One region of the Brevundimonas faecalis genome, then DNA from elsewhere that is predicted to be linked to it. Evidence: riboswitches for the same ligand, from Rfam matches in the RefSeq annotation. Region 1 holds a riboswitch; the other holds the start of a gene.
What was found. A riboswitch is a leader RNA that binds a small molecule or an ion and turns the genes downstream of it on or off. The one in region 1 is predicted to bind cobalamin.
Positions count from the first base shown of each region.

Region 2: it holds a riboswitch for cobalamin, as region 1 does, so the genes downstream of both, ABIE19_RS15615 (DUF1852 domain-containing protein) here and cobW (cobalamin biosynthesis protein CobW) in region 1, are expected to answer to the same signal.

Region 1 covers NZ_JBEPTF010000003.1:15,114-18,522, reverse strand. Annotated here, with positions in the region: gene cobN (cobaltochelatase subunit CobN) at 1-333, opposite strand, end outside; gene cobW (cobalamin biosynthesis protein CobW) at 333-1,382, opposite strand; cobalamin riboswitch at 1,494-1,692, opposite strand; cobalamin riboswitch at 1,788-2,017, shown strand; gene ABIE19_RS11075 (TonB-dependent receptor plug domain-containing protein) at 2,218-3,409, shown strand, end outside.
Region 2 covers NZ_JBEPTF010000005.1:75,862-79,270, forward strand. Annotated here, with positions in the region: gene ABIE19_RS15610 (hypothetical protein) at 1-838, opposite strand, end outside; cobalamin riboswitch at 1,312-1,527, shown strand; gene ABIE19_RS15615 (DUF1852 domain-containing protein) at 1,636-2,622, shown strand; gene ABIE19_RS15620 (methionine synthase) at 2,652-3,409, shown strand, end outside.

The DNA of each region.
Region 1 (3,409 bases):
GAAGGGCAGGCCCCGCAGGCGGCATTCGCGCCGGATCTCATCGAGGCCGTAGGGCCAGTAGCCGCGCCCGCCCAGCAGACGCACCACCACCAACCTGGCCCGCGACACGACCCGCTCGACATAGAGGTCCACCGACAACGGGTGCTTGAGATGCAACAGATTCGCCAGACGCACCGAAGGAAAGTCGTCGAGCAAACCGGCGGCCGCCGCCGACAGGCAGGCCAGGTCCGTATCATTGCTGGACAGGATGACGATGTCGCCGGGGCTCTGCCCCAGGTCGATCGCCTCCTCGCCGTCCAGGACGGCGCCGGCCTGGACCGCCAGCAGATGCATCAGGCGTCCGTCGCGATCAGGGCTTCCTGCATGCGCGGCGTCACGGCGGCGCGGTCCACGCCTTTCTCCGCGATCACGACCAGACGGCTGACCCGCGCCTCGCCCGCGCGCCAGGGTCGGTCGAAGTAGGTCTGGATGCGCGGTCCAACGGCCTGAAGGATCAGACGCGACGGCTTGCCCTTGACGGCGACGACGCCCTTCAGGCGCAGAATGTCGTGCTCGGCGATCACGCCCGCCAGTTGATCGGACAAGACTTCAGGCGAGGCGATCTCCTCTCCGGAAACCACGAAGGTGTCGAAATCGTCGTGGTCATGATCGTCGTCCGCGCCGTCGTGGTGCGAAGGACGGCTGTCCAGATCATCCTCGGCCGCCACGCCGAGCCCCAGCAGGACGGCGGGATCGACCCGCCCATGGGCGGCGTGGATCAACTTGGCGCCGGGCCGCATATGGGCGCGCACCTCGGCTTCCACCCTGACCATGACTTCGGCGTCCAGCAGATCGGTCTTGTTCAGCACCACCAGGTCGGCGCAGGCCAACTGCTCCTCGAACAACTCCTCCAGCGGGGTCTCGTGATCCAGGGTCGCGTCAGCGCGGCGCGCCTGGTCCAGGGCGGCCTCGTCATGGGCGAAGCGTCCCGCCGCCACGGCGTCCGCGTCGATCAGGGCGATCACCCCGTCGACGGTGGCGCGGGTGCGGACTTCCGGCCAGGTGAAGGCCTTCACCAGCGGTTTGGGCAGGGCCAGGCCCGAGGTTTCAACCAGGATATGTTCCGGCGGATCGGCCCGGTCGATCAGCTTGCGCATGGTCGGCAGGAAGTCGTCGGCCACGGTGCAGCAGATGCAGCCGTTGGCGAGTTCGACGATGTCGTCGTCCGAGCAGGTCTCTATGCCGCAGCCGCGCAGGATTTCCCCATCCACGCCCACGTCGCCGAACTCATTGACCACCACCGCCAGGCGGCGCCCGCCCGCGTTCTCCAGCAGGCTTCGGATCAGGGTCGTCTTGCCCGCGCCCAGGAAACCGGTCACCACCGTCGTCGGAATTTTCGCCATCAGCCGTCCCTCGTGATCATCCATCGAGGGCAATGACGGCGTGAAGGCGCAGGCGCACGCGAAAGCGCGGCCGGTCGCCGTTTCGCACCGTCCGGCGCCCTCCGCACCGTCGTCGTCTGTCGCGTCAGGTCGGTCTCCTGGCTCAGGCCCTATCGCATCGGCGCCTTCCCGGAGCGCTGGGCTCCAGTGGCGTTCGCCGCGCGGTCGACGGACCCTTACAGTTGCGGGGGCAGCTGCGGATTTGGTCTGACGACCGCACCGCATTCCCAAGGAGGACCGAAGCCCTCCAACCTTGACGCTCGCGTCGATAGGCCGGGCGACGCCTGCGGGTCAAGCCGACGACATCAAGCTTGGCGGGCCGCCGGATTGGGGATATGGCCTATTCATGGGACAGGCCCTGCGGCCTGCCTCTGACATCGCGCCGGCGCCCGCGAGGGCTCTACGGGAACATCGGTGAGGCGTTCGCGCCGGGTCCGAGGCTGTCCCTGCAACTGTGAGCGGCTAGTGCGATGCGCATCGTGGTCCCGGCCCGCCGAAAGGCGTCGGGATCGCAGCCACTGGGGCTCGCCCTGGGAAGGCCGCGCATCGCGCATTGATCCGCAAGCCAGGAGACCGGCCGTCGCGAGTCGCTCTTGCCCGGGTCCAGGGGATGGTCCAGGCGCGGAACTCCGTCTGAGCGACGACGAAGCGGCGGAGAGCCGCATCGACCGGTCCGGCCGGGCGCCTTCTCGCGTCCTGCGCCCGCCGGCGCGTCGACCGCCGGGCGCCTTCCCAGGTTCCGGAGGACGCTCTCCGTCATGTCGCACGGACGCTGATGGAGGACCGCGTGTCCCATATGATTTCGCGCGCCGCGATTGCGGCCGCCCTCGCCTGCTCGCCTGCCGTCGCCCTGGCTCAGACTTCGACCCAAACGCCTCTCTCCACCGATCAGGCCCACGCCGTCGCCGATGTGGTCGTGACGGGTCAAAGCCTTGAAGAGACCCTGCCCAAACTTCTGTCGGACCATGGTTTCGACGTGGAGACGATCAGTGCGCGCCAACTGCGCGACCGCGGTTTCGTCGATGTGTCCCAGGCCATCGAGATGCTGGTCCCCGGCGCCTTCATGACCACCCAGGCCGGCCCGTTCAGCTATGTGAACCTCTCGCTGCAGGGATCGCGGAGCAGCGACGTCCTGTGGACCATCGACGGCGTCCGCATCAACAACCGCCTGTACAACTCCACCAGCCCCGCCGACACCCTGCCCGCGGCCATGGTCGAGCGGATCGAGGTGCTGAAGGGCGGCCACGGCGTCCTGTACGGCACCCAGGCGGCCGCGGGCGTCGTCAATGTCGTCAGCCGTCCGTTCAGCCGCGACCTGACCGGCGCCGTGAACCTCGGCGCCGACACGAACGACGGCCTTCATGTGAACGGCGCCGTCAGCGATGCCTTCGGACGCCACAAGTTCGTTGTCTGGGCGTCCAAGGACAAGAGCGACGGCTACGACCTCTATGACGCCTATCAGCCGGACGTGACCGACAAGAAGCGCGGCTATGACGTGCTGAGCGGCGGGGTGAAATACGGCTATGACTTCACCGACGACCTGTCGCTGACGTTGCAGTACATCCGCACCGCGGCCGCCCTGGACTACCCCAGCCAGTCCGGCGTGTCCGTGAATGACCGCGACGAGACCATCGGCATCGTCCGCCTGGACTACACGCCTGACACCGGCCCTCAGTTCTTCCTGAAATCCTATTATCACCAATGGGATACGGACTATTACACCCGCCCGAACCCGTCCAGATACTGGGGTTACAAGGATTTCGGTCTCAGCGGCCTGGCCCGGTTCCGCACGCGGCTCGCCGACTATGATCTCGGCTATGACTTCCAGAACTACAAGGGTCGCGACGAAGTCCTGCTGATCGAGGGCGAGACCGAACAGGTTCACGCCGTCTATGGCCAGGTTCGAACGACCGAGGCCTTCTCGTCCCGCGCCCGCCTGACCGCCGGCGCTCGCTACAACCATGCCGGCGGCGCCGACACCGTGGTCT
Region 2 (3,409 bases), on a different contig from region 1:
CGACGCGCGATCCATCCGTCTGGCTGATTGACGCGACGCGCTTGCTTGAGCCGTCGTAGGTGTAAGTCGTGACATAGACGTTGCCATCGACGATGACGTTGTCGTCGGGGGTCAGGTCGACGATGACTGAAGTCAAACGATTCTGGTCATCGTAGGTGTATCGGGTTCTAGTCGCCGTCCGGTTCGAGCCTGAGGAAGCGTTAAAATAGACGGTTGAAATCTGGGTGAGATTGTTACCTGACCACGCCAAGTTCGTCTTCGCATAGGGCGAAGAAATCTGGGTTAGCTTTCCTCCAGTATAGACGTAGAGAAGATTCTGATTATCCCGCGTCCAGGTCGAGCCGACCCTGTAATTCTCGGACGCGAGGTAGACTTCACGGACGCCGGTATCGCCGTCTCGCCAGACCCAGTTGGAGCTCTCATAGGTGATCTTGTCGTAGGCGCCCGCGCCCTCCTTCGAGACATAGGCGGCCGCCGATGCATCCCAGTCATAGCGCACGACCGACCCGTCCCAGTCGGTCCGGAACAGATAGGCGCCCACCGTATTGATGGTTCCTGTATGGCCGTGGATCTGGCGGACGGTCATACGCCAACCGTCGCCATTGTCGCCGTCCAGTACGCCTAGGCTATTGTAGGCGCGATGGGTCGCTCCGTCCGCTACCAGAGCCTGAAAGAATTCGTCGCGGTTCTCGATGTAGAGGTTGCCGGTCGCAGCGTTGACCAGAAGGCTCTCGCCTGCACGCCCCAAAGTTGACTGGCCGAGTTGGCCGTTCGCTCCAAGAACGAAGCCTGACGCCTGATGAGTTCCCAGACGCGCCCCGGTGATGATTCCGACCATCTACGATCTTCCCGATATCCGGGGCGACTTTCAGAAATTTGCCCCCTCAAGACTGCATCGGGAATTTCAAGCCCAAGTTTAGGAATAACTTTCGGCCACGGTCTCAGCCAAGGCAATCGAGGTGGATCAGGCTTCCAGCGAGAATGCAAAAAGTGTTGCTCCTCCGTACGCGAAGCAATTTCTTTGCGGGTGCTCTGTGACCTCGATGACATAGGGTTCTGCCCGGGGAGCGAGGATAGAGCGTTGTCTTCGTGACGACCGTTGTAAGCAAGGTGCGGAAATCCCTACCCGCAACAGGTTTCGCCAACACCCGCCGTGGGCATCTGATGTCCATCCCGACCTATGACCCCGATCGCATTCAGGCGCTGACCCAGGCGGTTATTCCGTCGTGGCGAGAAGCGGATGCGGCCAAGGCAATCGCATAATCATATAAGGATATCTTTATATCGCGATTGACTCTGGCGGCGGGCGTGTCATGTTCACGCCGTCGTGGTTCTGCGCGCGGTCCTCGGACTGCGCGGAGCTAAGAGGGAAGCCGGTGAGACCTCGGTCGATGCCGGCGCTGCCCCCGCAACTGTGAGCGGCGAGCTGAAGGTCCATTTCGTGTCACTGGGGGTTCGCCTCCGGGAAGGCCGGACCGGAGGCGATGACCCGTGAGCCAGGAGACCTGCCTCGACAGATAACGTCCTCCGGCGGGGTGTCCGGTCAGGTCGCATGAGCGCCGCGACGGGACGATTCCGCGCGAGCGGTCGCGCGTCCCTGTCCGCTGTCTCGCCACAGCATCAACGGCAGAGACCATGGCGAGCAGCGAATTCACCTTCAGCATCAAGCGCACCCCGCTCGACGAGAATTACGTTCCCGCCGAGAACACGCGGATCACGACCAACTTCGCCAACCTGGCCAGGGGCGAGAGCCGTCAGGAGAACCTGCGCAACACCCTGAGGATGATCGACAACCGGTTCAACTCCCTGGCGCATTGGGGCAATCCGAAAGGCGATCGCTACGCGGTCGAACTCCAGATCGTCTCCGTCGAGATGAGCCTGGCTCCGGGTGAAGGGACGGACAGCTTTCCGCTGATCGAAATCCTTCAGACGACGATTGTCGATCAGCAGACCGGCGAGCGGACCGACGGGATCGTCGGGAACAACTTCTCCTCCTACGTTCGCGACTACGACTTCAGCGTGGTCCTGCCGGCGCACATGAAGGCCAATCCCGGCGCCTTTGCACCGGCGGATTTCGGCGATCTGCACGGCAAGCTGTTCAGGCATTTCCTGAACTCGGCCGCCTATCGCGCCAATTTCGGCAAGCCGCCGGTCATCTGTCTGAGCGTGTCGAGCAACAAGACCTATCACCGCACCGGCGAGGAGCACGCCGTCCTGGGCTTGGAATACGGGAACGACGCATTCTCGCCGACCGACGAGTATTTCGCGAAGATGGGAATGAAGGTCCGCTACTTCATGCCCCAGGGCAGCGTGGCGCCCTTCGCCTTCTACCACGTGGGCGATCTGACGGCAGACTACACCGACCTGGAGCTGGTCAGCACGATCAGCACCATGGAGACCTTTCAGAAGATCTACCGTCCCGAGATTTACAACGCCAACTCCCCGGCTTCGGAAGAGTATCAGCCCAGCCTGAAGTACCAGGACTATTCGCTGACCCGGATCGTCTACGACCGCGAGGAACGCAGTCGACTGGCCGTCGAACAGGGCCGGTTCGTCGAGGAGCGCTTCATCGAGCCGCATCGCGCCCTGCTGGACCAATGGTCCGCTAACTTCGCCGCCTGATCAGTCCCGAATTGCTGAAGTCACCGAAAATGAAAACCCTGTTGCCCACCTCGACCGCCGGCAGCCTACCCAAACCCGTCTGGTTGGCCGAACCCGAGACCCTCTGGTCGCCCTGGAAACTGGAAGGGGAGGCGTTGATCGAGGCGAAGCGGGACGCCCTGCGTCTATCGCTGGACGATCAGCGCCGCGCCGGCATCGACATCGTCAGCGACGGCGAACAGACCCGCCAGCATTTCGTCACTACCTTCATCGAGCATCTGGACGGCGTCGATTTCGAGCAGCGCAAGACCATGCGCATCCGCAATCGCTATGACGCCAGCGTGCCGGTGGTCGTGGGCGCGGTCAGCCGACTGAAGTCGGTCTTCGTCGAGGACGCGAAATTCCTGCGCCAGCAGACCGATCAGCCGATCAAATGGGCCCTGCCGGGGCCGATGACGATGATCGACACCCTCTACGACGACCACTACGGCAGCCGCGAGAAACTGGCCTGGGAGTTCGCCAGGATCCTGAACGAAGAAGCCAGGGAACTGGAGGCCGCCGGCGTCGACATCATCCAGTTCGACGAGCCTGCCTTCAACGTCTTCTTCGACGAGGTCAACGACTGGGGCGTGGCGACGCTGGAGAAGGCGGCCGAGGGGCTGAAGTGCGAGACCGCCGTCCACATCTGTTACGGCTACGGCATCAAGGCCAACACCGACTGGAAGAAGACCCTGGGGTCGGAATGGCGGCAGTATGAAGAGGCCTTCCCCAAGCTACAGACATCCAGCATCGACATCATTTCGCTGGA